4 regions of the Blautia caccae genome follow, and region 4 is predicted to be linked to each of the others. Evidence: predicted binding sites of a transcription regulator. Region 4 holds the regulator's gene; each other region holds the start of a gene.
What was found. Region 4 encodes NrdR, which represses ribonucleotide reductase genes. Its sites were predicted from a motif close to CACAANATNTTGTG; they were not measured.
Positions count from the first base shown of each region.

Region 1: a site for NrdR is predicted at 1,702-1,715, ahead of nrdD (anaerobic ribonucleoside-triphosphate reductase). Genes of this name have one in related genera too.
Region 2: a site for NrdR is predicted at 3,640-3,653, ahead of WMO65_RS16790 (ribonucleoside triphosphate reductase). Genes of this name have one in related genera too.
Region 3: a site for NrdR is predicted at 2,290-2,303, ahead of WMO65_RS13570 (adenosylcobalamin-dependent ribonucleoside-diphosphate reductase). Genes of this name have one in related genera too.

Region 1 is NZ_JBBMFP010000022.1:30,518-38,404, forward strand. It holds gene nrdD (anaerobic ribonucleoside-triphosphate reductase) at 1-1,682, opposite strand, end outside; gene WMO65_RS20150 (MATE family efflux transporter) at 1,865-3,223, opposite strand; gene dapF (diaminopimelate epimerase) at 3,220-4,053, opposite strand; gene WMO65_RS20160 (ferredoxin-like domain-containing protein) at 4,262-5,215, opposite strand; gene WMO65_RS20165 (FAD-dependent oxidoreductase) at 5,295-6,929, opposite strand; gene WMO65_RS20170 (LysR family transcriptional regulator) at 7,125-7,887, shown strand, end outside.
Region 2 is NZ_JBBMFP010000016.1:1,780-9,666, reverse strand. It holds gene WMO65_RS16795 (argininosuccinate synthase) at 1-888, shown strand, start outside; gene WMO65_RS16790 (ribonucleoside triphosphate reductase) at 1,135-3,507, opposite strand; gene hflX (GTPase HflX) at 3,752-4,993, opposite strand; gene WMO65_RS16780 (ABC-2 transporter permease) at 5,265-5,891, opposite strand; gene WMO65_RS16775 (ABC transporter ATP-binding protein) at 5,869-6,780, opposite strand; gene WMO65_RS16770 (GntR family transcriptional regulator) at 6,773-7,156, opposite strand; gene WMO65_RS16765 (family 78 glycoside hydrolase catalytic domain) at 7,201-7,887, opposite strand, start outside.
Region 3 is NZ_JBBMFP010000011.1:35,122-43,008, reverse strand. It holds gene WMO65_RS13570 (adenosylcobalamin-dependent ribonucleoside-diphosphate reductase) at 1-2,245, opposite strand, end outside; gene WMO65_RS13565 (AraC family transcriptional regulator) at 2,417-3,307, opposite strand; gene WMO65_RS13560 (alpha/beta hydrolase) at 3,316-4,107, opposite strand; gene WMO65_RS13555 (ABC transporter substrate-binding protein) at 4,129-5,424, opposite strand; gene WMO65_RS13550 (ABC transporter permease) at 5,569-7,887, opposite strand, start outside.
Region 4 is NZ_JBBMFP010000023.1:61,064-68,950, forward strand. It holds gene WMO65_RS20665 (GNAT family N-acetyltransferase) at 1-333, shown strand, start outside; gene WMO65_RS20670 (M42 family metallopeptidase) at 376-1,407, opposite strand; gene WMO65_RS20675 (queuosine precursor transporter) at 1,352-2,134, opposite strand; gene WMO65_RS20680 (radical SAM protein) at 2,124-2,855, opposite strand; gene nrdR (transcriptional regulator NrdR) at 3,050-3,499, shown strand; gene WMO65_RS20690 (ABC transporter substrate-binding protein) at 3,636-5,207, shown strand; gene WMO65_RS20695 (ABC transporter permease) at 5,259-6,203, shown strand; gene WMO65_RS20700 (ABC transporter permease) at 6,219-7,031, shown strand; gene WMO65_RS20705 (ABC transporter ATP-binding protein) at 7,033-7,866, shown strand; gene WMO65_RS20710 (ABC transporter ATP-binding protein) at 7,866-7,887, shown strand, end outside.

The DNA of each region.
Region 1 (7,887 bases), on a different contig from region 4:
AGACTCTCTGCCGGGGTACCGTAGATGGCATACAGATTTCCGTCCTCCTCCTTAAACTGCGTCACCTTGCTGTTGATATACTGAAGTACTTCCAGGGCAAAGGCCCCGTCCTCCCGAATGGATTTTCCGTTGTACAGCTCCTGCAGCTCGTTAAGGGCCGTGATGCCGAAGGAAGCTGTCATGGGCTTCAGAAGCGGTTTGATCTTGTCTGAGGGTTTCAGATTCCCGCCGTAAAAGCCGCCTTCACAGTAGGCCAGGGGATTGGTGGATGCCTTCATCTCTCCCAGATAGTCATAGGTTCTGATATGAAGCTGGCGTATCATTTCCAGATAGAAATCAAGCACCTCGTAAAAATCACGGTTCTCCGCTCTTGCCTTTGCCAGGATCATGGGCAGATGCAGGCTGACTGCACCCACATTGAACCTTCCCACGAATACAGGCACATCCTTGTCATCCGCAGGTGTCATGCCGCCGCGCTCATACCAGGGGCTTAAAAAGGCACGGCATCCCATGGGGCTGATCACCCTTTTATACTTTTTGTACATACTGGAAATATAGCCGTCCCCGCTCATAGACAGCCAGTCCGGATACATGGTCTTTGCCGAACACGCAATGCCGGCCTCAAACACATCCTCGCTTACGCCGCCCTCTCCGTGAATTTCCTCATCATAGAGAAAGACGATTTTCGGAAACAGTACCGGCTTTTTGTGTCCCGCTTTTCCCTGCCCCTCTTTATGCACATTGAGGAGGGAAATGCTGCACATCTTCTCAAAACGTTCTGTTCCAAGCCCCAGCGTCACAGTCACAAAAGGATAATCTCCTCTGGAGGAACCGACGGTATTGAGCTTGTACTCAATCCCCTGCCAGCCCTGGTCAAAGTCGCGGTGTACCTTGTCATACGCGTACTTTTCAGCCCTGTCCTGTGCATGCTCCCACTCCGGGTCCACATATTTCAAAAATTCTTCTTTATATTTTCTGTAGCTTTTCTCTGCATAAGGGGCCAGAATCTTATCCACCTCCGGCACCGTGAAACCGCCGTACTGCTGGGCAGCGGTGCTCAGGATAATATCCCCCATAACGTCAAATGCAGTGTCCAGTGTCTTCGGCTCGTTGTACCAGACATTGCCCATCTCAAATCCGCCCTTTAACACATTTGCCACGTCAAAGAGACAGCAGTTCATGGTATCCAGCCTTGCAGACTGGTCATGAATATAAATATAGCCGTCCTTGCATGCCTGCAGCTCATTGCGGTTCATAAAGAATTTCCGGTAAAGTTCCTTGTTCAGTTCATTGAATATCAGGCTTCTCTTGGTTGCAACCAGCGCACTGTCTGTGTTTGCATTGCTCTTGTCCCCGATATAGCGGATAGACTGGCTCTTGGTATAGACCTCGTCCATCATGTGGATAAAATCATGCTTATAATTTCTGTAATCCCGGTAACTCTTGGCAACCGCAGGGTTTACCTGCTCCAAAGCCCCCTCCACAATATTGTGCATTTCCTGGATCGTAATTTCTTTCTTCCCCAGGGACTCCGCCTTGTCTGTGGCATATCTGCACAGGAAGTCAATCTCCTTCTCCGTAAAACTGTACATGATCCTTTCCGCGGATTTATTGACTGCCCTGACTATTTTCTGAACGTCAAATTCTTCTTTTGTTCCATCTTTCTTAATTACATAAATCATTGCCTTCACCTCATTGCAGCACTACATCTTGTGTCACTTATTATTTTATTCTTTTGTTATTACCAGATTTTGTATCACAAAGTATATCATGTTTCTTTCTGAAAGGGAAGTGGGAATATTGCACAAAATCCAGATGAATTTAATCCAATATCCCCACGAAAGCCTTGAGGCTTCAATATTTTTTATCTCGTAATATTATTCAGCCATTTATAACTTTTATATCGCTTCCAGGAAAACGGCACTTTGATCACCTCATCGCTGCACAGGATTATGTAAACCCATGGCATGGGTACGTGTATCACAAAGGCCGCCACAGCTGCAGCGAAAATGGAGCACAGCCACATGATTCCCACGTCCAGGAACAGCCCGAACATAGTGTCTCCCCCGGCTCTGAACACGCCTACCACCAAAGTGGAGTTGAAGGACTGTCCCACCACATAGTAGGACATGATCACCATCATAACCTGGAGATAGGATTTCGCCAGAGGCGTCAGTTTCAGCATATTGCACACAAAGGGTGAGATCACAAGGATCAGGATACCGCCCGCTGCTCCGAACAGAAGGGAAAGCTTTGCAAACCGGCTGCCGTAATCCCTGGCAAGCGCCTCTTTCTTCTCCCCGATCGCCTTGCCTATCATGATGGCAGTGGCGTTGGAGATACCGAATGCAATGACCATGGACAACTGTCTGCACACCTGTGCCACGGAATGAGCAGCCACAGACGCGCTGCCCAGATGCCCCACAATGGACGAGATGGCAGCCATGCCTGCGCCCCAGGCAAACTCATTGAGAAGCACAGGGAAGGCATACACGAAAAAGTCTTTTTCCAGCCATTTGTATCTTTTGAACATATCCTTTATGCGGATGCGCACTACATCATTTTTCTTCCGGGCATAATATACGACAATAATGACCTCAACAGCTCTCGCGCACAGCGTGCCGATAGCCGCACCTGCAGCCCCCAGGGCGGGAGCGCCCAGAAGACCGAAAATAAAAACCGCATTGAGGATAATATTGACGGACAGGGATGTGGCATACACCACCGTCGCGATCACTACACGCTCAATACTCCTGATAATATTCAGATATACATTGGTAAACGCTGCAAGTATGTAGGAAAACGCCACGATCCGAAGATAGCTCACACCCTCCGCAATGATCGCCTCGTCTGAGGTGAAGATCCGCATCAGCAGATCCGGCATGCACAGCGCCAGCGCCGTGAATACCGCAGCGGACAGGATCGCTATGCGGAAGGACATGCCCATGACCTTCTCAATGGTCCGGGTATCCTGCTTTCCCCAATACTGGGCAGTCAGCACACAGGCCCCTGAGGTCAGTCCGAAGAAGATCAGGGACAGGATAAAATATACCTGGTTCGCCAGGGAAACGCCGGAAAGCGCTGTCTCTCCCACTCTTCCCAGCATAATCACGTCCGTGGAGGTAACCCCCACGTTGATCAGGTTCTGAAGTGCCATAGGCATGACAAGCCGCATCACATTTCCGTAGAAGCGCTTGTCCTCTGTTGTCATACGAAATCTCATAGTTCGATCGTACCGTCAAAAACCACTTCCGCAGGACCTGTCATGTAGATGGTGTCCTCTTTTCTGTCCCAGAAAATCTTCAGGTCACCGCCCAGCAGTTTTACCGTTACCTCCTCCTCTGTATATCCGTTCATCACGCAGGCTGCCGCCACAGCACAGGCTCCTGTCCCGCAGGCCAGGGTCTCCCCGCTGCCTCTTTCCCAGACCCGCATCTCCACAGTCTTCTCATCTAAAACACGGACAAATTCTGTGTTGACACCCTCCGGAAATGCCTCGTGTTTCTCAAAATAAGGACCAATCTCCTTAATATCCAGTCCTTTCACATCCTCCATGAACACCACCGCATGGGGATTTCCCATGGATACTGCCGTCACCTCATAGACCTGCTGCTTCACAGCCAACGGCTCACGGATGACCTTTTCTTTTCTGTGCTTCATGGGAATGTTCTCCGTATGGAATTCCGGCTTTCCCATATTCACTTTCACCAGAGCCACTCTGCCGTTTTTCACAGTCAGATCCAGGTACTTGATGCCGCTTTTCGTATCCACACTGATCCTTGTCTTGTCTGTGAGGCCGTAATCATACACATATTTTGCCACACAACGGATGCCGTTGCCGCACATGGCGCCCTGGCTGCCGTCCGCATTGTACATTTCCATCTCAAAATCCGCTTTTTCTGAGGGTTTGATCAGGATCAGCCCGTCAGACCCAATGCCGAAATGCCGGTCACTGACCTTCTTTGCCGCTTCCGACGGATTTTCCACTGTCTCCTGAAAACAATTCACATACACATAATCATTGCCGATTCCCTGCATCTTTGTAAATTTCATCGCTGCTGCCTCCTTTGCTCTGTATCCTGTGTCTTCATTTTCTTTTCCCCGGGCAGCGCATTCCCGCACCTGCCCGCAGAGAAAAAAGAGGGTGTCTGTAAAAGATACCCTCTTCGTTTCTTTGCTATTAATCATAGCAATCCATAATTCTTTTGTCAATGCAGAAAGACATTTTTCATAGCTGTCATTATGCAGCCGGTAAGGCATCTTAGCAGGTAGCTCCGCCCACCTCGTGCAGTTTGGCAGACAGGATTTCCTCTTTCCTCTCCAGGATCTCATCGGAGAGAAGCTGTGCCTCCACATTCTCAAATCCAAGACGCTCAATCGTATCAGAGAAACGTTCTCCTGTCTTTCCCTGTTCCCTGTACAGAAGAAGGGTTTTCTCAATTACACTCATAAGCTCTTCCTTGGTTGTAAAGATCTTGCTCATAGGCTTTCCGATGGCGATCTTCTTTCCCCATCTTCCGCCCAGATAGATCTTATATCCGTAGGTGCCGTCCTCAATGGCGTCAAAATGACAGGTGCCGATACAACGTCCGCAGTTGATACATTTTTCCCGGTCAAGCTCCATGACCCCGTCCACAAGTTTCACAGCATCAATGGGACAGATTTTCACAACGCTGCACTTCTTACATCCGCTGCACATATCCTGATCAAAGTTTGGAATGAGCTGACCGACAATACCCAGATCATTCAGGTTCGGTTTCACACAGTTGTTTGGACATCCGCCCACTGCGATTTTAAATTTGTGAGGCAGTTTTACATCATGCCAGTTTACATAAAACTCATCATGAATCTCTTCGGAAAGTCCAAAGGAATCCAGAAGGCCATACTGACAGGTGGTTCCTTTACATGATACTACAGGGCGCACTTTAGAACCGGTACCGCCTGTGTCCAGCCCGCATTTCTGGATATAGGCACGAAATTCATCAATTTTCTCATATGGGACTCCCTGAACTTCCACGGTAAGACGTGTGGTGTATGTCACCCCGCCGTTGCCGAACAGTTTTGCTGCCTCACCAATACATATCTGCTGTTCTGCTGTAATTTTTCCGTTCTTGGTTATGATCCTGGCGGAAAAATTATCCGTTCCCTTGTTGTTCAAAAAGCCCAGGGCCTTTACTCTTTTCTCATCTTCTTTGCTCACTGTTAATGTTGCCATTTCTACTTTCCTCCAACTTTTTATCTTTTCTGGTCTTGCCTGTCTTGTGCGTTCCTGCCGTTATGTTTTACATCATTCTTCAGTCTTCTGTCAGATCTTCTCCATTGAATGTGCTTCCGCCCTCCAGAACCTTGGTATTGGTGTATCCGTAATATCTCAGACGGTTCTGCAGCATATATGCCCTCTTACCTTTTGCGCATACAAGAAGCATCTTCTCATCCTTCGGATGACCTTCCACTTCACCGTCAATCTCCTCCAGATTCATAAATTCCACACCTTCCAGAGTCGGTTTCAGGGATGCGTCAATCACTTTGTAGCCCTCTGCCTTGCCTTCTGCGAACTCAACCGGCGTAAAGGTATCTAAAGAACCGGACATTTTGTTCAGAAGGATATTGATGCAGTGCGCAAAGGGATGAATCGCTGTTGAGAACGGCGGCGCATATGCAAAATCCAGATGCTCCAGCTGCTGCACAGTGGCCTTCATGCTCAGTGCCACTACAGCGATATCCACCATCTTATCCACAGCGCCCTTTCCCAATACCTGGATTCCCAGGAATTCACCGGTCGTTTTATCTGCGATCATCTTGACCAGGAAGGAGTCTGCACCCGGATAATAATGTGCCTTGTCATCTACAACAGCTACAACGGAAACCACATCATGTCCCGCTTCCTTAGCCACCTGCTCTGTAAGTCCTGTACGGCCTGCGTTCAGTCCCGGCAGTTTTACCACGCCTGTTCCCAGAACGCCCGGATAGGAAACATCAGCACCGGCAATATTCTGTGCTGCGATCCTGCCCTCAATGTTTGCAGAGGAACCCATGGGTGACCATGCTCTTGCATGTGTCATACGGTTGGTGATCATGGAGCAGTCACCGAGAGCATAAATATTCTCGTCATTGGTTCTCATATGGTCATCTACCAGAACCGTTCTGTTTGGCGCAAGCTCAATTCCCGTATCTGCCAGGAATGCTGTATTTGCACGGATACCAAGGGAGAGTACCAGGGCATCTGCCTTGATCGCTCTTCTGGATGTCTTAACCTTCTCAACAGTCCCGTCACCTTCCACACCTTCCAGCTTCGTATCCAGAAGTGTCATGATTCCCTGGTCTGCCAGATGGTCCTCCACAAACTCTGCCATCTCCGGATCAAATCCCGGCATAATGTGCGGGAGCATATCCAGAACTGTGGTGCGGATGCCGCGGCTCTGAAGATTCTCCGCAACTTCCAGACCGATAAATCCACCGCCCGCGATCACTGCACGCTTGATCGTGCCGGATTCCGCTGCTTTTCTGAGGGCCTCCGCGTCATCAGGCGTTCTCATCATAAATACATTCTTCATATCAAGTCCCGGAAGGGGCGGTACAACTGGAGATGCACCGGTTGCTATTACCAGTTTATCATATGTATATTCTTTTGTCTCACCTGATTTCAGGTCTTTGGCAGTCACTTTTCTGCCTTCACGGTCAAGACCCGTCACCTCAATACCTGTCTCAACTTCCGCTCCGGTCAGTTTTGCAAATTTCTCAGGTGTGTTGACGATCAACTGGCTTCTCTCATGAATCACATCACCTACATAATAAGGAAGTCCGCAGCCCGCATAAGAAATATCCTCACTCTTGGTAAGAATCAATACCTCTGTCTCTCTGCTCTCTCTTTTTAACTTTGCCGCAACCTTTGTGCCTGCGGCCACGCCGCCGATAACCAATACTTTCATAGCCCATACCTTCTTTTCTCAAATTTGCGTAACTACTCTTATGCACGGTCAACGCAGTCAATACACAGACCTGATTTGAACAGTTACAACTTGCTCTCTTTGGTTTATGATTAGTATAACACTTGCACATGTATAAGAAAAGTAATATAATTTTATATAATTAATAGGATTTACCTATGATAAAGGAGACGTCTTATGACCATCAGACATCTGAAAATATTTCTGGCTGTGGCAGAATCCGGTAAAATGAGTCTGGCAGCGGAACAGCTCTTCATCACCCAGCCCTCCGTCAGCCAGGCGATCCGGGAACTGGAGGAGCACTACCAGACACTGCTCTTTGAGCGCCTGTCAAAAAAGCTCTACATCACAGAGGATGGAAAAAAGCTCTATGTCACTGCCAAACAGCTCGTCACCCAGTTTGAAAGCCTGGAGGAGAGCATGCAGAAGGAAAACCGCCGGGAGAAGCTCCGTATCGGCGGCACGATTACCCTTGGCAGCGGAATCCTCTCCAGGGTGGTGCGGGACCTGCGTGCAGAGCAGCCCGACCTTGATATCTATTCTTATATGAACAATACCCAGATCATAGAACAAAAACTTCTGAATATGGAGCTGGATGTGGGTATCGTGGAAGGCCGTGTCAAGAGCCGGGATCTGGTATCCATTCCCCTCATTGACGACATGCTTGTGCTGGCATGCGGACAGAACCACCTCTTTTTCGGCCGCCACACTTTATTCATCAATGAACTGAACGGACATGACTTTGTAAAAAGAGAACCCGGCAGCGGTACCAGGGAACTGTTTGAGAATTTCATTGTGCGCCATGGCCTTGACATCCATACCGTATTTGAGGAGAGCACCCCTGATTCCATAAAAAATGCCATACAGATCAACAACTGTATGGCAGTCATCTCCATCCGCCTTCTGGAAAAGGAGATCCAGAACGGTGAGATGTATGTAT
Region 2 (7,887 bases), on a different contig from region 4:
CACGGTGCTACCGGAAAAGGAAATGATCAGATTCGTTTTGAGCTTGGGATCAAAGCTCTGGCTCCTGATCTGAAGATCATTGCTCCATGGCGTATGACCGATGTATGGACCATGCAGTCACGTGAGGATGAGATAGAGTTCTGTAAAGCACACGGCATCAACCTTCCTTTTGACGCAAGTCACAGCTACAGCCGTGACCGTAACTTATGGCACATCAGCCATGAGGGACTGGAACTGGAAGACCCGGCACAAGAGCCCAACTATGATGACCTGCTGGTTCTCGGCGTAACACCGGAGAAGGCTCCGGATGAAGGGGAATATGTGACCATGACCTTTGAAAAAGGTATTCCCACAAGCCTGAACGGAAAATCCATGAAGGTTTCCGAAATCATTACAGAGCTGAATGCCATGGGCGGAAAGCATGGTATCGGTATCATTGATATCGTGGAAAACCGTGTTGTAGGCATGAAATCCCGCGGCGTATATGAGACACCGGGCGGAACCATCCTGATGGAGGCTCATGACCAGTTGGAAGAACTGATCCTGGACCGCGATACCATGGAGACAAAGAAAAAACTGGGCAGCCAGTTTGCCCAGATTGTATATGAAGGAAAATGGTTCACACCGCTGCGCGAAGCGATCCAGGCATTTGTGGAAAGCACACAGCAGTATGTGACAGGTGAAGTGAAATTCAAACTGTACAAAGGCAATATCATCAAAGCCGGTACCACTTCTCCGTACAGCCTGTACAGCGAGTCACTGGCATCCTTCACAACCGGAGACCTGTATGACCACCACGATGCAGATGGATTCATCACTCTGTTCGGTCTGCCGCTGAAGGTTCGCGCCATGAAAATGGCAGAGGCTGCAAAAAGCCAGAATAAATAAGCCTGTATTTTCTTTTACTTATATTTTTATGCGGAAGGCAGCCGGGAGATATCCCGGCTGTCTTTTTGTATGGCAAAATCCGGTCAGGTGGGTAATCTATAGATGCAGTCTGCCAGACGGGAACCCCCGCCTGACGCTGCCAAGAAATTTATAGATTATCTTGTCAACGCAAAGGCTCCGACAAGATAAGCAAAAATTCATCTTTTTATACCAAAAAGACCCGGCGTTCAGACCGGGTCTCTGTTATTAATCTTCGTCCACGTATCTCTGAATATTGGACGCATTGACATATTTCTTTGTCTCCTCACCATTGATGACAATGAGGGTCGGTGCCTGCATCACACCGAATTTCCGTGCCAGCTCCGGGTTCTTCTCCGCGTCCACCAGCTCGTAGTCCTCGCCTTCCAGCATTTGCTTGGCGATCTTGCAGTTGGGGCAGGTCTCTGTGGTAAAGAGATACTTTGCCGTTACCTGTCCGTTCCTGGTCTCCTCTATCCTCACATCCTCTGCTGTCATGGCCACCGTTTTAGTGCTGCCCTTAAAGTCCGAGTGGGCAATATCATAAACGGTACGGTTCTTGTACTCCTGGCTCTTTCCGTCATTCCAGTTCTGCACCGGACGGTAATAGCCTGTAATACGGCTGTAAACCTCAGCCTTCTTACCGCATTTCGGACAGATAAAATGTTCGCCAGAGAGATAACCGTGGTCTTTGCAGACAGAATATGTAGGTGACAGTGTATAGTATGGCAGACGGTAATTCTGCGCTATTTTTCTTACAAGAGCAGCAGCAGCTTTCCAGTCAGGCAGCTTTTCTCCCAGGAACGCATGGAATACGGTACCGGAGGTATACAGAGTCTGCAGTTCGTCCTGAATATCCAGGGCATCGAAAATATCCGCTGTGTAGTCCACCGGAAGATGGGAGCTGTTGGTGTAATACGGTGTGTCCCCTTCGTTTCCTGCTGTTTTGATATCCGGCCAGCGTTTTCTGTCGTGCTTTGCCAGACGGTAGGAGGTGGATTCTGCCGGAGTTGCTTCCAGGTTGTATAAATCACCGTACTCTTCCTGATAATCTTTCAGGCGCTCTCTCATGTGGTTCAGCACACGTTTGGAGAATTCCTGAGTTCTCTCATCAGACATGTCGCATTTCAGCCATCTGGCATTTAAGCCGGCCTCATTCATGCCCAGAAGACCGATGGTGGAAAAATGATTCTCAAAGCTTCCCAGATATCTTCTGGTATACGGGTAGAGTCCCTCGTCCAGAAGTTTTGTGATCACATCCCTCTTGATTTTCAGGGAACGGGCTGAAATATCCATCATATGGTCCAGTCTGCGGAAGAAATCTTCCTCATCCTCTGCCAGATATGCGATCCTCGGCATATTGATGGTCACAACGCCCACGGAACCGGTACTCTCCCCTGAACCGAAGAAACCGCCTGTTTTCTTTCTCAGCTCTCTCAAATCAAGGCGGAGACGGCAGCACATACTCCGGACATCACTCGGCTCCATATCACTGTTGATATAGTTTGAAAAATACGGGGTGCCGTATTTGGAAGTCATCTCAAACAACAGCTTATTGTTCTCTGTATCTGACCAGTCAAAATCCCTGGTGATGGAGTAAGTGGGAATGGGATACTGGAAACCGCGTCCATTGGCATCTCCCTCGATCATGGTCTCAATGAAAGCTTTATTCACCATATCCATCTCTTTTTTACAGTCTTTGTATTTAAACGGCATCTCTTCCCCGCCTACAATGGCCGGAAGCTCTGCCAGATCATTCGGTACGGTCCAGTCCAGAGTGATATTGGAGAAGGGTGCCTGGGTACCCCAGCGGCTCGGTGTATTGACGCCGTAGATAAAGGACTCCACACATTTTTTCACCTCAGGATAGCTTAAGTTGTCAGTCTTGACAAAAGGTGCCAGGTACGTGTCAAAGGAGGAAAATGCCTGGGCGCCTGCCCATTCATTCTGCATAATTCCCAGGAAATTCACCATCTGGTTGCAGAGCACACTCAGATGCTTGGCCGGGGAGGAGGTGATTTTTCCTTCAATGCCCCCAAGACCTTCCTTGATAAGCTGTTTTAAGGACCAGCCTGCGCAGTATCCTGTCAGCATGGACAGGTCATGGATATGGATATCCGCGTTTCTGTGTGCCTCAGCGATCTCCGTATCGTAAATCTCAGACAGCCAGTAATTGGCCGTTACGGCACCGGAATTGCTCAGAATCAGTCCCCCCACGGAGTAGGTCACTGTGGAGTTCTCCTTGACTCTCCAGTCCTCCACCTTCACATAGCTGTTTACAATCTCTTTGTAGTCCAGAATGGTGGACTTCATATTGCGGATTTTTTCTCTCTGTTTTCTGTACAGGATATAGGACTTCGCCACATCAGAGTAACCTGCCTGAATCAGAACATTCTCCACACTGTCCTGAATATCCTCAACAGAAACCTTTCCCTTTACAATTTTCTTCTGGAAATCTGAAGTCACACGGAGTGCCAGCAGATCCAGCATGTCACTGCTGTATTCATTCTCCGTGGCATCGAATGCCTTCTTGACTGCTTCGGCAATCTTATCCAGCTTAAATTCTGCGATTTCCCCATCACGTTTTACTACCTGAAACATTCCTTTTCCTCCTTATATGTAAAGAAGCAGGACCATCTTGCCGCCCCGCCTCGCATTCACAGAGAATAGCCTCTGTATAAACGCTGTAGGTCTATTGTAGCAAAGGTTATACTTTTCGTCAACCGTAAAAACTACCATATATTGTAAACATTCTTTGAATTTTCCAATATATGGTAGTTTTATTAATCAAATTATTAATTCCTGCGTTACTCTTCTGCGGCCTTTGACCGGTCGGTATAACGGCTTACAGACGTCCGAAAATATCCTTTGGAACCCTTGCTTTTACTGCGATTCCGCCGTCTGTATACTCCTCCTCCATGAGCTGTCCGTACTTGCGGATCTGCTGCAGAATCCCTGCATCTTTATAAGGAATCACGCGCTCCAGATAGATCTGGTCTTCCGTCACGATTTTTTCCAGCACTTCTTTGAGCCGCTCCAGGCCCTCCCCTGTTTTGGCAGAAATGCGCAGCACATGGTCAGCATTAAAATCACTGAGGATCTGTTCTCCGGAAAGTTTATCCTGCTTGTTGAAAAGTGTCACCACCTTTTTATTGGTCACTTCCAGTTCCCGGAGGGTATCATATACCACACGCATCTGGTCTTCCATCTGAGGATTGGAAGCATCCACCACATGCAGAATGATATCCGCGTATTTTGCTTCCTCCAGGGTACTTTTAAATGCCTCGATCAAGTGATGGGGCAGCTTCCGAATAAAGCCAACGGTATCCGTCAGATAGACTCTGGTTCCCCCGGAAAGCTCCAGCATTCTGGTTGTCGGGTCCAGTGTGGCAAACAGTTTGTCCTCAGAAAGGACCCCGGCATCTGTCAGTGTATTCAAAAGGGTAGACTTACCCGCATTGGTATACCCTACAATAGCGGCTGTCATGACACGGTCCCTTTTCCGGCCCTCGCGCAAAAGCTCCCTGTGGCGCTTCACCTGCTCAAGCTCCCGCTTTAACTGGGAAATGCGCTCCTTGATCAGACGCCTGTCCATCTCCAGCTTCTTCTCACCGGGACCTCTGGTTCCGATACCGCCGCCCAGACGGGAAAGGGAATTGCGCAGCCCCACAAGCCGCACTGCCCGGTAGCGAAGCTGTGCCAGCTCCACCTGGATCTTTCCTTCGCTGGTGGAGGCGTGATCCGCAAAAATATCAAGTATCAGAAGAGTCCTGTCCATCACCTTACAGTCCAGCTCCTGCTGCAGGTTGTTCATCTGCACCGGCGACAGCTCATCATCGCAGATAATGCCTGTGGCATCCAGCGCCGTGAGCAGCATTTTCAGCTCCTCCATCTTGCCCTTTCCCACATAGGTACCGGGATGGATCCGCTCTCTTTTCTGGATCACCGTTCCCACCACCAGTGCACCTGCTGTTTTTGTAAGCTCCGCAAGTTCTTCCACGGATTCCTCCGTATCGTCGCCGTCCCCCTCCTGAACGCCTACCAGGATGACACGCTCCTCTGCTTCGTTTAAATCGTATAACTGCATAAAAATCTCCTATAATATGTCTCTGTCAACTTGTCTTCCTGCTGTCCGCAGAGATAATCTGTAAAACTGTCTTATCATCATAACGCTTTTTCTATATGCTGACAAGGGTACATTTTTCACAAAAACATCTTGCAGTACCGTGATGGTTTTCTTTTCGGTAATATGATAAGAATTGAAATGTTCCCCCAATACAGAGCCAGGCGGATTTGTCAGCAGCGTGAATGCAGCTTCACACATGCCGGCAAATCCGCCTGAATTTCCATAAAGACATCTATACACATTCTTTTCTCTCATATATTTTTGAAGAGATAATATAGGATGCCAGCAAAAATACAATACAAAATACTCCAAATCCTGCCACTGCCATGTTCTGGTTCCGATACAGAAAATCTGTCATAGAGTTGTAAAATGCGGAATTTGTAAACATAGAGCTGAAAAATCCCACTACCACAACGGTTCCTGAAAGTAAGTACTGAACTTTTACCACTCCTACTTTATATACGACGGGAATGAAAATTCCCATTAACAGAATGTAAACAGACAATGCCTGCATGATCTGCCATACATGCAAAACGTTTCGATTCATGATAAGACAGACTGCCTCATATCCCGCTGTGCAGAGCAGAAAAAACAGGGTCATGATCAAATACCTCACAGCCACCAGTATTTTCTTTGAACAGGGCGCACACAAGAGTATAACTTCACCTCCGGGATATTTTTCCTCTTCCGTACAAATATTTCCAAACAATATCAATCCCAAAATGTTGACTATCATCAGAAGCGGCACAGCCCCCACATCTATCTGAGCATCAAGTCTCCAGTTCAGGAAAACCGGCATACCGATAATCATCACAAGCATGATCAAAAAATTCTTTTTAACGAGTCTGACATCTTTCATAAACAGTGCTCTTACCATACTCTTCACTCCCCTTTCCCATACATGCCATCAGTATCTCCTCCATATCCGGCCTCTCAAACACCACATCCGGAATCAGACGCTTCATGTCCTCTGTCCTGCTGGTGACAGCGGTAAATCCGTATTGGGTTTTCCTAAGACTGATGCACAGTTCTTCTGCCTCCCCGGTCAAATCCCTGCTGTCACCCTTTGCGATCCTGTATTCCTCCATCAGGGCATCCTTCTCCTTCTGGAATACAATCCTGCCCTTGTCAATGAGAATAACAATATCTGCCACCTTTTCAATATCAGTCGCAATATGAGTAGAAAAAAATACACCTCTGCCCTCCCGCTCCATATACTCCCTGAGACTTTCCAGGATCTGTGCCCTGGTGAGCAGGTCAAGGCCGCTGGAGGGTTCATCCATGATCAAAAACTCCGCATGGTGTGACATGGCAAGCGCCAGGGAAAACTTCACTTTCATTCCTCTTGACAATTCCTGTATCTTCTGTTTCTCGTTCAGGGAGAATTTACGTATCCAGTCCTTATACACGGAATCGTCCCAGTTCTTATACAGGGAAGCGAAAAGAGATGCCGTCTCCTTCAAGGTAAACATTCCGTAAAAGCCTCCGTTATCCGTAACCACACCAATCCGGTTCTTAATCTCCTGTTCGCTCTCCTTCCCTCCATACATATCCATTCCAAGAATATTCACCTGGCCGCCGTCTCTATGTATCAGATTTAAGATGCCTCGGATGGTGGTTGTCTTGCCGGCACCGTTGTTTCCCACAAATCCCGCAATACACCCCTCCGGTACGGTAAAGCTGACATCCTGAAGTTCAAACCTGCTATAGTTTTTCCTTAGATTCCTTACTTCCAGCACATTATCCATTTCCAATCTCCTCGCTTAAAATGTCCAGCATCTCCATGATCTCCTCTTTGCTGATATCCAGCATAGATGCCAGTTTCAAGGCTTCCGTAAGCTTTTCCTCAATCATTCTGCGTTTGGATTCCCTGAAAAGTTCTGTGTTACCGGCCTTTACAAAAGTTCCCAGTCCAACCTGACTGACCACAAACCCCTCTTTTTCCAGCTCCTCATAGACTCTTCTGATGGTCAGCACACTGACCTTCAGATCATTGGCAAAACTGCGGATAGATGGAAGCAGCTCCCCCTCCTGCAGCTCACCGCTCAGGATATTCTCCTTTATCTGCTCCATGATCTGCTGGTACAGCGGTTCGTTGGCCGTGTTTGATATTGTTATCTTCATGACTCACCCCTTTAGTGTGTATCTCTATACATCACACTATACACTTACATATCTCTTGTGTCAATAGCTGAATGAAAAAAGCTGCCGCATGATTCCTGTTGATACAAAGCGATTCTCCCATCCTCCTTTATCACTTTCAACTGCTTTCCTCCAAAGGGGACGGTAAGGCAGAATTCTTTTATGGAATCCGGAATATGGGGTTCAAACCTGTATCCATTATGCTCTCCCAGGTCCGGATGGATCCCCGCCAGTTCCTCGATCAAAATACTGACAGGCGCTGTGGCCCAGGGATGGCATAAGCTGGTATTCCACTTCTGTTCCTTTCCCCATGCCTCAAAACAGGCGGAAGCCCCCTCCCGCAGCATGTTGACCCAGCCGTGTTCCCCTTCATTGACCAGAAGCCTGTATACGCTCTCATAACGTCCTGCATCCGCAAGAGCTTTGAGAACAAAATAACTTGGCATGACACCGCAGCAGAACCCTTTTTCCTCCAGAAAATCCGCTACACGGTCCGCTGCCTCCCCGGGTACCAGCCCGAAATACAGCGCGTACAGATTGGAGTGGAGAGAACAGTGTCCGCTCTGCTTACTGTCTGCAAACAGTTTTCTGTCCGGTCGATAAAAAGCCTCTATATAGGCAGCCCGTATTTTTTCAAAGGAACAGGATGCGGGTATTCCCAGAATCCGCTCTATCTCTGTCAACGCCCTGAATGCCCCTGCATACAGAGCATT
Region 3 (7,887 bases), on a different contig from region 4:
TCTTACAGATGTTGCACCCCTCTTCAAAGACAAGAGCCTCCCCGCACTCCGGGCAGTATATCTTGTCCGTCTCCGGTGCGGTCACTGCTTTGGCTTTTGGAGCCTTCTTGTGGGAACGTCCGCCCAGGTCTTTCTCCTTCTGGGCAAGCTCTGCCTGCATCTCATTATACATATCCATCAGGGCATTGCCCACGGCCATAGGACAGCATGCCCCTTTGCTGGTATCTTTCCTCGTCACCCGGCGCGCCGTGTAGGACGGACAGGAGCCGCTGGAATTGAGCTGGTCCACAATGGTCTCGATGTCAATCCCGCCTCTGGCACTGATGGAGATCATTCTGGAAAGTCCGACCATGAAGTTGTTGCAGCCTCCCGTGGAGCCTTTGCTCAGGTAAGTTTCCAAAAGCGCACCTGTATGGGGATCAAAAAGCGCGATACAGTGAAGACTGCCGCAGCCGGTGATCAGCTTCCGCTTCTTGCCCACCACATCGTCTGTGACCAGAATGATATCGCCTCTCTTCAGTCCCTCTCCTGCTGCCACCTTTTTCGTCTCCTTGGTGTTCAGTATCCCTGTCCGTCTGCAGCCGTCGCGGAAGATAGTGATTCCCTTCAGCCCGCTCTCATAGGCGTACAGATACAGGCTCTCTGTCTCCTCCACGGTAAAGCTGTTCGGCACATTCACAGTGGAGCTGATGGACGCGTCAATATGCTTCTGCCACACAGACTGCATGTCAATCCTCTGTCGGTAGTCCAGTGTCATGGCTGTGACAAAATACTCCGGCAGGGACTTGTCATCCTTTATCTCAAACTGCTTCATATAGTTTTCCACGATTTTTGTGTACACCTTGTAATACACATCCGTCCCGTGCAGGGATTCTGTCTTCCGCTCATAGTAATTGGCATAGACAGGCTCAATGCCGCCGGAAATACCCAGCATGGTGGACAGGGTTCCCGTAGGCGCAATGGTCAGAAGCTGTGAATTGCGAAGGCCGTATTTGCCCACAAGATCTCTCGTCTTCTCCGTGGTATTTGCCATAAAATACGGGGTCTCCATGATTTCCTCCACGCAGCAGGCCGGAAATGCACCTTTGTCCCTGGCAAGTCTGGCGGAAGCCGCAATAGCGGCGTCTGCCATGGCAAAACCGATCTTATCGCACATCTCCACCGCCTCGGTCTCCCCATAGGTGATTCCCAGTTTGATCAGGGCATCTGCAAGCCCCATGATGCCAAGACCGATCTGGCGCCATTTTTCCACGCTCTCCCTCTGCTCGTCCAACGGATGCAGGGGCAGCCCCTCTTCCAGGACTTCATTCAATGCGTTCACGGATGCCTGCACACACTTCTTAAAGCTGTCGAAATCAAAGAACGCCGTATCTGTAAACGCATTCTGCACAAACTCCGCCAGGTTCACACTTCCCAGCAGACAGCTTCCCCCTGCGGGAAGCGGCTCCTCTGCGCATGGATTTACGCCCGCGTAGGCAAAATCCTCTGTATTACTCAGCAGGTTCCACCCTGTGATACGGTCCCAGAACAGGGCGCCCGGCTCTGCAAAATCCCAGTTTGTCTCCGCGATCCTTCTGAACAGTTCCCTGGCATTGACAGTCTTCTCGATCACTTCCCCGGTAACTTCCCGTGTGTAGTGCAGAAGATAGTCCTTATTCTCCTTGACAGCTTCCATAAAATCCTCATGGATGCGGATGGAAATATTGGCCTTTGTCACCTTATCCAGGTCTGTCTTCAGATCAATAAACTCCTGCACATCCGGGTGGGAGCAGTCTATGGAGATCATAAGCGCGCCCCGCCTTCCGTTCTGTCCGATCAGGGAAGTGACAAGGGAGTACAGTTCCATAAAAGATACGGAACCGCTTGTCTCCTTGGCCGCATTGTTGATCTTGGCCCCTCTGGGACTTAATTTTGATATATCAATGCCGCACCCTCCGCCGTAGCTGTAGGTCCGCGCCAGTTTTCTCGCACAGTCAAAAATACTTTCGATCTCATCTTCCGGTGGTGTAATGACATAACAGTTGGAATACGTCACCTTTCTGTTCTGCTTCTGAAGTCCTCTGTTGGAAAGGATCCTGCCGCCGAACAGGAATTTCTTCTGCCGGATATACTCTCCAATCTCCTCATTTCCCCCGCTGATCCTTGTAAGCCAGGCCTCGAAATCCTCATTTTCGCAGCAGTATTTCTTTGCCCAGATATCCATACCAAGCTGGTTCTCCTCTCCCAGCCACTCTTCTATTGTCATGTTATCGCTCCTTATCCAGATTTAGTCAACGATTTTAATATTACCACAATATATAGGGCAAATCAAGGTTTGAATGACATTTCCGAAGCAGCCACACGTCAGACCGGGGATTTTTGCAGTCTGTGTGCATGCTTTTGCTGCTGAGAAGCCGAAAGACTGGATCGTAAAATTCTATTCTACACAGTCATTCTGCGCAGTCGGAAAGGAGGCGGCAGATTCCCTGTAATTTTTCGGGCTGATGCCGTACCGCTGTTTGAATATCTTGGAAAATGTCAGGGGATTTTCATATCCCACCTGGGCCGCGATCTGATTCACAGGTAAATCTGTATTTTTCAGCATTCCCACTGCCTTCTCCATTCGCAGATTCACTAAAAACTGCTGGGGAGAACAGCCCATCAATTTCTTAAAGCTCTTTGCCAGATAGCTTCTGTTGATGCCGATCCGGTCAGCCAGTTCATCTACCCTTACCTTCCGGTTATAATTCTCCACCAGAAACTCCTTGGCGTAGCTGACATAGGCTGCTGCGGAATAGGGGTATGTATCCTGGGTTTTATAAAGCGTCTGATACTCCTCAATAAGCTCTGACAGGAACCACTGCATCATGCTGTTTCTCCGCAGTTCATTCACCAGGGTAAGCTGGGGTATCTCCAGCATCCTTCTGATGATCTCATGGAGACGTTCCGTGCAAGTGACCTGTCTGACCAGCCGCTGCTGCCCGAACCCTGCCTTTGTGAGACATTCATAGGCTTTCAGACCGGAAAAGCCAATCCACATATAGACCCATGGCTCCTCCCGGTCTGCCTGATAGCTGCCCTTCCTGTAGGGCGGGATCAAAAACGCGTCGTTTTCCCCCAGATGAAAGGTCTGGCCCTCAATCTCCAGAGTGCCCTTCCCCCTCAGAATAATATGGATCAGGTAAATGGAACGTTTCGGCGGACTGTGGAAATAACCCGGCCTGCACTCCTCAATGCCGCAGTAGTTCAGCGCCAGTTCTACGGAATCCTGGCTTTCATTGTCCAAAAAAGCTTTGAATCTCAAATTCATCCCCGGGTTATGTTCCATTTTTCCTCCTATCTGTCCAGCCACCATCTGAGCACATCCCGGATCTGCACGTCCCAGCAGTCCCAGCTATGGTTCCCTTCGGATTCCTTCGCAGTCACTTCGATGCCCAGACGCTTCATGTGCTCCCAGGTACGTATATTGTCCTCATAGAGAAAGTCCTGCCTTCCGCACCAGGCATAAAGCCTGGGCATATCCTTCTTGGAAACCTTTCTTCTGCGGGCCAGTTCCCACAGATCATTGTCTGAGCCTCTCACAGGCGCCCCGCTTCCGAAGATTCCGTCCCAGAGCATCTGTGAATCCGGTTCCTCCTCCCTGTGCCTTTGCCGGGCTGCCGCAATATCCAAAGCCCCCGACAGCGCTGCCGCCGCACCGAAATTTTCACTGCCGTCAAGAGCAGACTTCCATGCGCCATAGCCGCCCATGGACACACCGGCTGCCAGAATATCCTCTCTTCTCTCAGAGATATTGGGGAAAAATTCCCGGCAGATACCCGGAAGCTCCCGGCTTATGTAAGTCTGGTAACGCATGCCGTACTTCGTGTCCGTATACCATCCCAAATGTACCTCCGGCATGACCACCGCAATCCCCAGCTCACTGACATAGCGCTCTATGGAAGTTCTCCTGCACCATGTGGTGTGGTCATCCGTCATACCGTGCAGCAGAAACACTGCGGGATACTTTCCCTCCCGCACTGCCCCTGTCATACCAATCTGTCTTCTGGTCCTCTGGGGAAGGATCACAGACATCTGTGTGCACATTCCCAGCACCTCTGAAAAAAAATCAACCTGAAGCAAAGCCATGCATCCTACCTCTTTCCATTCTTATTCTTCCGCAAGGGACTGGTTCATAAACTCTGCGATCTCCGCGCAGGCATCTGCCATGGTCTTATTGCCGGCGTAAACCTCTTTTAATATCTCATTTGCCTTATTCTCCCAGGCAACCGTGGTCTTGGAGTAGGGGCGGATCACCATGTCATCCATCATATTCAGATAAGCCTTGAGATTAAAGTCAGCGGAGTTGGCCCATGCGTCTGAAGTTCCCTTATAGGCCGACATGGTGACACCCAGTTCTGCCTGTTTCAGCTGTGCTTCCTTTGATCCCAGGTACTCGATCAGCTTCCATGCCTCCTCTGTGTGCTCCCCGTTTGCGGCTGCGGCCCATCCCAATCCGTTGTAGATAGAGACACGCTTTCCCGTCTCCGCATTCCTGGGCAGTTCCACACAGTCACAGTTCTCTGCAGTATATTCATTTTCCTTAAAATAAGCAAGCATCCAGGAGCCCTGGAAGGTCATGGCAATCTTCCCGGACTGGAACAGCACATCCTCACCGTTTTCAGACATGGTTTCCAGTGAAGGCATAACCCCTGCCCGGATCCAGCTCTCCAGCATCTCCATGGCCTCGACTGTCTTCCGGTCATCCCAGCCTGACTTTTTCTTGTCCTCTGAGATAATGTAACCGTTATTGTCATAGATCATATTGTAATAGCCTGCCTGGTTGTTGTCATTGCGCATGGCGAGTCCGTACTGGCTGCCATCCTCTTTTGTGAGCTTTTTGGCTGCCTCAAACACATCATCCCAGGTCCACTCCGCTGTGGGATACGCAACCCCTGCCTCGTCAAACATTTTCTTATTGTACCACAGGGCAATGGTATCCACATCCTTTGGCACTGCATACTGCTTGTTGTCATTGTTATATAATTCTACAATATCCTCCGGGTAATTGGCAAGGTCAATCTTATCGCTGCTCTCTATCTCATCTGTCAAGTCCAGAAGCAGTCCGTTGGTCATATAGCGCTCCGCTTCATTGGAGTGCATCCAGAACACATCCGGCAGTGTGCCTCCCCTGGCACCGGCATCCAGCATAGTCCAGTATTCGTCCCATTTGACTACGCCTGTCTCCGCCTTGATTCCCGTCTCCTCTGTAAAATCATCCAGAATCTTCTGAAGCCCCTTCGCCTGATTGTCATCCCATGTCATCACGGACAGCACATCATCGCTTTTTACTTCTGTTTTGCTGCCTGTCTCCTTCTCCTGACTCTCTTTCCCCTGCCCGCAGGCCGTAAGCGCTGCTGCTGCAGCCGCTGCCAGTAACATGACACTTATTCTTTTTAACCTCATACCTGATCTCCTTTTCTGTATTCAACTTACAGGCGTTCCGGAACCCTCTGTTTGTTATATTATAGGAAATCCCAAGCGGTGATAAAATAGAGTAATGTATGAGGCTCATAACCTAATGTGTCTTTTTCTTATCATTTTTCTATGTCATTCTGTGTAATTGATTCTCAGTACAAGAGAATCCCTGTTCTGCATTTTCAGGCAGACATATGTGATCAGCATGGGGATCAGCAGCATGCAGAGCGCATAGATCCCGTATTCCGCAGCCGGGAACTGAAAGTGCATATACGCAGCCCCCGCAAATTTCCGCAGTCCCCACACAGTACCATATCCGGCCAGGCCGCCTGCTGTCAGGGTGATGACCATATTGGGCACTGCCAGGTAAATGTTCTCAAAGAAGAGCATTTTCAATATCTGTCTCTGCTCCATGCCGATGGATTCCAGCATGGCAAATTCCCTCCTTCTGGCTGTCATGCTGCTGATACTGGTGTTGACCATATTAAAAATACTGAAGATGATGATAAAAATGGTCAGGCCGAAAACCTGTGTATTGATCTTTTTTGTCTGCGCTGCATCATCTATTTTTTTCTCTCTCAGGGTCTGCAGGTCCAAATCTTTATAGTCATCCAGTATATTCAGAATGGCTGCTTCGATGGATTTCCCGTTTTTTTCATAATCTTCTGCTGTCACGAGAAAGGATGCTGTTTTATTCATTCCGGGCCACATTTCATCCATCCTTTTTTCCGGGATATAAACGCCGTCATCCAGATTTCTGCCTTCATCCCCACGCTCTTTTACGCCAACTACCTGCACAGTACATTCCTGTGTACTGCCGTTATACCACTCCAGCACAGCCTCCTTTCCTATGTCCAGAGAGATCTGGAAAAGGGATTCCACCAGCCTGGTATTGATGACAATAATGGTATTTTCTTTCAGATCATCGACGCTTCCCTTATCCAGCAGAGCATTTAATCGTTCCCTGTTTTCATCCGTCACAGGGTAAACATTACCCATATATTCTTTGTCACCATCCCTGAGGACCGCGGAAGTAAAAATATCCCTGTTAACCTTTTTTACATTGGGAATGCTCTCCAGCTTCTGTTTTAATGCATCGTTCAGAGTGCCCCCCATCTGTAAGTTTGTGATTCCGTATTTCTGGGCATTGCTGTGTGCATCGTACACATAATCCACAATATATTCCCAGTTCTCAAAATCACCCATTCTGGAATATTCGTCTTCGTCCCAGGCAGACATATAAGAAGCGCCTGTCATAAATAATACGCCTCCGATTGCCAGCGAAGCTGTGGTCAGCATTCCCTTTTTCCGGCTTCTGTTCCGGCTGCTCCCTGCCAGGGTCCGGGCTGTCAGCCTCCTGTGGGGTCTGTCTTTTTCCTCTCCGCTCTCATCCTCTCCCACATATCTCACTGCTTCCACAGGGGAAACGCTTCCTGCCATTTTCGCCGGTTTTCTCACAGAAAAGAGCACCGTGAGAATGCCGAACACAGACGCTCCAAATGCCATCAGAAAAAGGTCCGCCACTGCAAAACCTTCCGGTTTGATCAGATAAGCACACACATTTCCTATGAGAACTCCTGTGGGTACCGCAATGCTGCTGAGCATGAGGCCCTCCCGGAAGATCATCTTGTTTATCTGCTTTTTTGTCATGCCTATGGTTCTGAGCTGCCCGATCTGCTGTATCCTGCCCGTCACAGACAGATAAAATATACTGTAGATGACAACCGCAGCGGCAAATAAGATAATAATCCCTACAATGCCAAGCACAAGTGCGGCACTGTTATTCTGAAGGGAATTTTCAAAGGTCCCGTTTATATTCACCTGATTTCTCTCAATCCCATATTTGACGGCAAGATTATTTACCACTCCGGCAAACTCTGACATCTGCATTTCACCTGCATCCGCGATCCTGATCAGGGCTGTATAGGGGATATCCCTGAGCGCCTTACCTTTTTCCGCAAACGCTTTTGAGACGTAGACGGGATATGTACTCATCTCACGGTCCCGATCCAGTATGCCGCAGACCACAAAGGTTTCCCTTTCCCCTTCTGCAAAAGAAATTTCCAGTTTTGTCCCTGTTTTTTCTTCTTTTCCCAGAGCCTTAAGAAGCTGTCTGTCCACAACGATTTCATTTTCCTGCTCCGGCACGTTTCCCTCTGTCGGAGTATAGGTAACGATGCCGCTGCTGTGGCTTTCTATATAGAAGGGATACATCTTTACCCCTTCCTCCTTGACCTCTCTTCCCTCCTTATATGGCACCATGATCTCTGTCAGCGCATCCTCTGCAAGCCCTTTCCTCTGCTCATCCGTGACGTCCATATACATGACATGCTGCATGGAGTTCAGTATCTGCTGTTTTTCTCTTTCCGTTGATTTCTGCACCATGGCCAGACCGCTGATCAGGCTGACAGCCAGAATGATGGTCAGGACAGTGAAAAAACTGTAGAGTTT
Region 4 (7,887 bases):
GAACGATGTTTTATATCCAGGTATAAAGGTCAGCCATGCGCATACCTGAAAATTTCCCAGTCCGGTGAAACCTGTATTACCGAAATTCCGGAGTATCTGCACATAACAGCAGCGTACTGCCTTTCGGAACACCGGGGCAAAGGCGTATTTCAGAACCTTCTTAATTATGCGGTTGATTTATTAAAAAAAGAAGGCTATGCGTATCTGGGTGTAGACTATGAGAGTCTGAACCCGACCGCATATGCCTTCTGGCAGAAATATTTTTCAGCGTATACCCACGGTCTTGTCCGTCGTATTGATGAACATATTCTGCAGGTATCAGAGCGTATCTAAGCTCTTTATGTAGTAATCGGACTGAAAAGCGCAGATCCGGGGTTATCCAAGATATCCTTTCAGCAGTAAAAAGGTATTTTTCATTCCCTCCACGTGGCTTCTCTCATATCCATGGGAAGCGTACACGCCTGCGCCGATCAGTCCATGCCGCACGTCATATCCCGCGGTCAGCGCCACATCCGCATCTGACCCGTAATGGGGATACACATCCACCGCATAAGCAAGTCCCATATCCCGGGCGGTCTTCACTAAAGATGTAACCAGGTCATAGTGATAAGGCCCCCTGCTGTCCTTGGCACAGATGGATACCTGCCGTTCCGTACAGCTAAGGCTGTTGCCGACACATCCCATATCTACGGAGATCACATCCTTTACCCCATCCGGGACAGAAGCGGCCCCGCCGTGGCCAACTTCCTCAAAGACGGTCATGTGCTGATAGACCCTGTTTTTCAGGGAGACATTTTCATCTTTTACATATTTTGCGTAACCCAGCAAAATGGCAGCGCTGAGTTTGTCATCCAGAAAACGGCTCTTGATATATCCTGATTTTGTTATCACAGTCCTGGGTTCAAAACATACATAATCCCCTGTAGAAATACCAAGCGCAGCCACGGACTCTTTATCGGTGACCGGTTCGTCCAGTACAATTTCCACAGTATCGAATGATCTTCCGGTCTTGTCATATTCCCCGTTTACATGAATGGAAGCATTGACAAGCTGACAGGTGCCCTCATAGATGCCGTCAAAGCGTGTGACGATCCGGCAGTTTTCCGCTTCCGCGTTATTAGCATTCATCCCGCCGATGGGTGTAATCTTCAGCCGTCCGTTTTCCTTGATCTCAGAGACCATGGCCCCAAGCGTGTCCACATGTGCCTCCAGGAGAACACCGTGTTTTACGTCGCCGCTTTCCAGATCCACCAGCACACCGCCCTTGACGGTTTTCTGCGGATGGTATCCCAGACGTTCATACTCTGCCATCAGGTAATTGGCAGCCTTTTGGGTGTATCCGGAGGGACTGTCAATTGCCAGCAGATTTTTCATTTGCTCCAGAATATAATCCAGATATTTGTCCATAATGATATCCCTTTTCTTTTTTTGTCACATTTCCATCCTTTTTATGTTTTATCCGCCGGGCCATATATACAAACGGTGTATCAAGCAGACTGGTAAATACAAAAATTACATAACTGGATACACAGATGCGCAGAAGCACCGGAAACTGATACATGCCCCAAAACGCGCCAAAAGTATACAGAACAGTATTTAAAAGCTGTGACACCAATGTGGAACCATTGTTGCGGAGCCATAAAAATCCCTCTGCGTTTCCAAAACGTTTTGTTGTAAATGCCCACCATTTATGGTAAGCCCAGACATCAAATTTCTGAGAGACCGCATAGACCAGCAGACTTGCAAACAGCAGGCGCGGCGTATTGGAAAATATGGTATGGAACGCAGGACTTGCCCAGTCACTGGCAGAGGGGGTGTATAAAAGCCACATCTGGGAGATCAATATAAAACAGCAGGAAGTACAGATTCCCAGATTGACCGCCTTCTGGGCCTGCTTCTTGCCGCCAATCTCACTGATGATGTCCGTTACAAGAAAAGACGAGGCAAAGAGCACGTTTCCAAGCGTCTGCTCCATGCCGAAAGCACGCACCATGAGCAAGACCTCAATATTGGCTGTGATGGTACAAAAAACAGTCCATCCATACAGACCGGAAATATCAAAAAAGTAATACGCCAGCAGTACAAAACTATAAATCAGTACCAGGGATAAAATCAATAAAATCTCATTGCTCATACTTGTCACCTACCCCGAATTCCGTATTTTCCATTAAGATATCCACCCGGTCATTTCCTATATAAACAGGATAGAGATTTTCGGCAAAAAGCCGGATCACATCCCGGTCCGGTTTCATTTTCGTGGAATTTTCTACCATAATATTGATACAGACCCTCTCAAACAAAGACAGGCCGGTCTCAATATCTTTTTTCATGGAATTGAGCGTCTGACCTGTCAGCCCGAACAAAAGACACACCTCATCCGCATACTTTGCAATCTCCTGTGGTGATTCGGCAGTAATGCCCTTTTTGAGCACTTTTTCGCGAAAATCAAAATCAAAGGTTTCCACTCCCATTTTAATCTTCAGGCGGATACCCTTCTCAGCAAAAAAGTCCCGTGCCTTTGGAATCTCATCCTTGTGCATCCAGTGACACTCAAAATGCAGTTCATGGATTTCTTTTTCCTCGCAGACACTGCGTATCCGTTCCAGAGTCTTTTTATCCAGGTCACAAAAACTTCCCGAATTGATCACTTCCAGTTTCTTAAAACATCCTGTGACTTTTGCAAGCTCCCTTTCGTTTAAAAGGAAATTGGCCTCCTCATCCCTGGAAAAATCCAGATGATAGTCACAGAAGGAGCAGCGGCGCCATTTGCACCCGTTTCCCCGAAGGAGTAAAATCTCCCTGGGATTTTTTTCCCGTATCACACTGTAACGGTTACTTGGTTCTTGAATACTCATTTTTTCCTCCTTAGTTTTATTTATAGACAGGATGGTTACGAACTGTCTTTGGCAGTTCAGCTTATCTGAACTGTTGCCATTCTAGCAGAAAACATACAAAAATACAAGTGAAAATCATTGACGTAAGACGTCCATATGTACTATACTTACCCATAGGTAACTTTACATAACATAAGTTCAAGGAGGACCTTTACATGAAATGTCCATTTTGCAATCAAGACAACACCCGCGTCATAGATTCCAGACCGGTTCCAGATAATAATTCCATCCGAAGGAGAAGACAGTGTGACGAGTGCGGCAAGCGCTTTACCACTTACGAGAAAATAGAGACGATCCCACTGGTTGTTATCAAAAAAGACCAGAGCCGCGAACAATACGACCGCACCAAGATCCAGGACGGCATCATGCGTGCCTGCTACAAACGCCCCATCTCCGTAGAGCAGATTGAAAAAATCATAGATGAGATCGAAACCGAGATCTTCAACAAAGAAGACCGCGAAATCCCCAGCACCGAAATCGGCGAAATCGTCATGGACAAACTAAAAGACCTTGACGCCGTAACCTACGTCCGCTTCGCCTCTGTCTATCGTGAGTTCAAAGACGTAAACACCTTCATGGACGAATTGAAAAAAATCCTGAATTGATAGGTTTCGTGGAGCGGCGGGCAGATCCAGCCTTGGCCATGTCTCCAAAATAATACTTGCAATCCCCCCACCATTCCGCTACAATAACCATGACAATTAAATAATGAGGGAACTTCAAATGTTTAAAGGAGAAACCATGAAAAGAGCAAGATTAATACCAACACTTCTCTTTGCACTTACCCTGACTATTGTACTCGGCGGCTGCCAAGACAAAAAGGAAAGCGGTAAAGAGTCCAAAAACAACGAAAGTTCCACAGAAACAAAAGCGGAACCAACCATGGGAGGTTCCATTGTAGTAGGAATTCCTCAGGATATTGAGGATAGTCTTGACCCACACAAATCGGTAGCGGCAGGAACAAAAGAAGTCCTATTCAACATTTATGAAGGCTTAGTAAAGCCTGATGAAAAAGGCAATTACATCGATGCAGTAGCCCAGTCGCACACCATTTCAGAGGACGGCAAGACTTACACCTTTACACTTCGTGAGGGCGTAAAATTCCACAATGGAGCGGACGTTACCGTAGACGATGTGAAATATTCGATCGAGCGATGCGCCGGTATCACGGAAGGAACAGAACCGTTGATAGCGGCGTTTTCTAATGTGGAAAACGTCGAAACCCCCGATGACAAAACCATTGTCATCCATTTAAAAGAAGCTGACACAGAATTTCTGGCCTACCTCATTGTGGCTGTCATTCCCAAAGATGCCCAGGATCTGGCGACCAACCCTGTGGGCACAGGTCCCTTTATGTATGCATCCCGGTCTCCCCAGGAGAATATTAAGATCAAAAAATTCGCAGACTACTGGGATACGGAAAACCAGGCATATCTGGATGAGGTCACCTTCAAGGTGGTAAGTGACAGCAATGCTATTGTGACCGGATTAAAGGGCGGCTCTCTGGATATGGTAGCACGCATTGATTCCAACCAGTCTGCCCAGCTTAAAGGTGAGGATTTTACCATCTATGAAGGCGGCATGAATCTGGTGCAGGCATTATACCTGAACAATGGAGAGGCACCCTTTGACAACGTAAAAGTACGTCAGGCACTCTGCTATGCAGTGAACCGCCAGGATGTGCTTGATATGATCGCGGACGGAAAAGGAACCATAATCGGCAGCAGTATGTTCCCTGCATTTGACAAATACTACATGCCGGAGCTGGCAGACAAATATCCGCAGGATGCAGGTAAAGCCAAAGCCCTGCTTGCGGAAGCCGGATACCCGGACGGATTTGACATGACGATCACAGTGCCATCCAACTATCAGCAGCATGTGGACACTGCCCAGATACTGGTGGAGCAGTTAAAACAGATTGGTGTCAATGCCAAGATCCAGCTTGTGGAATGGGACAGCTGGCTCAGCGATGTTTACGGCGACAGGAAATTCCAGTCTACAGTAGTCGGTGTGGACGCAGCTTATTTAAGCGGCCGTGCTCTGCTGGAGCGTTTTACCTCTGATTCTTCTAAAAATTTCATTAACTTTCATAATGAAGAGTATGATAAACTCTATCAGCAGGTAAAGAAAAGCACAGACGATAAAGAACAGACAGAACTCTACAAGAAGATGGAAACCATTCTTGCAGATGACGCGGCAAATGTCTACATTCAGGATATGGCTTCAGAGGTTGCTCTCAGAAAGTCATACAGTGGTTTTGAATTCTATCCGCTGTACGTTCTGGATCTGGCAAAAATCTACAAAGTAAAATAAAGCCCGGCCGGATGTACCGGGGAAACATACACGGAAAAGGAGAAAGACAGAATGAAATATATTGTGAAAAAAACAGGAACTCTCATTATAACATTGTTAATTGTCTCTTTTCTGTCCTTTATGGCTTTTTCCGTGATCCCCGGTGATGCGGCAAAATCAAAACTGGGAACAGAGGCCACAAAGGAACAGGTAGAGGCACTGCAGCATGAGATGGGCCTGGATAAACCGGTTCTGGTCCGCTACGGCCTGTGGCTGAAAGATTTTGTAACAGGAGACATGGGTGAGTCCTACAGTTATTCCATGCCGGTGCAGGAGATGATCGCGGATAAAATACCTGTCAATCTTACCATGGTACTCATGGGATTTTTTATCATCCTGCTGTTTTCCATACCTCTCGGCATTTTTACTGCCAGCCATGAGGGCGGGATGCTTGACCGTTTTCTCATGACATGTAATCAGGTGGTCATGTCGGTTCCCGGTTTTTTTCTGGGTATTTTGATCACATATGTATTCGGACTGGTGCTTAAATGGTTCACACCTGGAGCCTATGTCTCCCCATCCGAAAATTTTGGCGGATTTTTAGCCTACCTCATAGCGCCCAGCATAGCCATCGCTCTTCCAAAAAGTGCAATGGCGGTGAAAATGCTGCGCAGTTCCGTGATCACCCAGCTTCACATGGATTATGTGCGCACTGCTTACAGCCGCGGAAACAGGACAGGGCGTGTCCTCGGCAGGCATGTGCTGAAAAATGCACTGATTCCGGTGCTCACGTTCTGGGCTATGACCATTGCGGATATTATGGCAAACAGCATTATTCTGGAGCAGGTGTTTACCATTCCCGGCATGGGCAGCCTGCTGATCACCTCCATTTCCAACAGGGATTATCCTGTCGTCCAGGGAATCATTGTGCTGATTGCAGCAATGGTGGTGCTCATCAATTTTACGGTTGACATTTTATACGGAAAAATAGACCCGCGGATACGCATGGATGCTTAGACAGGAGGAGAGAAGATGAGAAAAGACAGAAAAAACAAGTCGGGCAATCTGATCATCGGTGCCTCTCTGGCAGGATTCATGCTGTTATTTCTGCTGATTGGCCTTTTGTACACGCCTTATGATCCTGACGCCATGAGCGGCGGCGCTAAATTCGCGGCACCTTCCCTGGCGCACTTATTTGGATGCGATCAGTTTGGGCGTGATATTTTAAGCCGTGTCATGAAAGGAACAGGCACCACCTTTTTTGTGGGCGCGGCGACCGTTATGATCGGGGGCGGAATCGGCCTTTTGGTGGGGGCGTTTACCGGATATTTTGGCGGATGGCTGGATGAGATCCTTATGCGTTTTAATGATGCGGTTGTCTCTTTTCCAAGTATTTTGCTGGCCCTGGTATTCATCAGTATCTTAGGACCTGGAAAATACAATGTGATCCTGGCCCTTGGTGTTGTGTTCATTCCCAGCTTTGCCAGGATGACGAGAAGTGAATTTATATCCCAGAGGGAAATGGATTATGTGAAAAGTGCAAGGCTTATGGGAGCTTCTCATCTGCGGATCATGTTTATACACATCCTTCCCAATACCCTGCCAACTGTTCTGGCTACGGCTGCCATTGGATTTAACAACGCGGTGCTGGCTGAGGCGGGCATGAGTTATCTGGGAATCGGTGTGCAGCCTCCGGATGCCAGTCTTGGAAGAATGCTGTCTGAGTCCCAGGCATATCTGGCGACAGCGCCCTGGTGCGCTCTTTTTCCCGGGGTGGCGGTTATCCTCCTGGCACTGGGATTTTCCCTGTTAAGTGACGGGCTGCAGAAGAAAGGCGGGAAGTAATATGGCATTACTGGAAATAAAAAATCTGGCAATTGAATTTCATGATACCGTACCGCCCACAAAAATTGTGGAGAACATTTCTTTTTCCATGGAGGAAGGGGAAATACTGGGAATCGTAGGGGAATCCGGTTCAGGCAAAACGCAGACGGCCCTTTCTGTCATGGGTCTTTTGGGCGAACATGCCAAAATGCCCAGAGGAGAGATTTTGTTTCAGGGCAGAGATATTCTGAAGATGCAAAAAGAAGAGTTGTGGAAAATACGGGGCAGAGAGATCGGCATTATTTTCCAGGAACCCATGACATCCCTGAATCCGGTCATGACAATCGGAGAGCAGGTGGAGGAAGCCATGCGAATTCACAGCCATTTCAGTGCCCGGGAACGAAAAGAAAAGGCACTGCAGATGATGAAAAACGTGGAGCTTCCCAATCCGGAGCTTCTGTATGACAAATATCCCCATCAGCTCTCAGGCGGCATGCGTCAGCGTGTCATGATCGCGGCAGCTCTTGTGATGGGGCCCAAGCTTCTGATTGCGGATGAGCCCACCACAGCACTGGACGTGACCATACAGGCCCAGATCTTAAAGCTCCTTCAGAAAATCAACAGGGAACAGGGAACCGCAATTCTCTTTATCTCCCATGACCTGGGTGTTATCCGTCATCTATGCAGCCGTGTTATTGTCATGAACCGGGGAAAAGCTGTGGAACAGGGAAGTGTGCAGGAGATATTTGAGCATCCTTCCATGGAATATACAAAAAAACTCCTGGCAGCCATACCAACCAGAAGAACTTCTCTCAGAAGGCGGTCAGCAGCAAAACAGGAAAGGGGCGGGGCATAATGGAACCTGTACTGGAAGTAA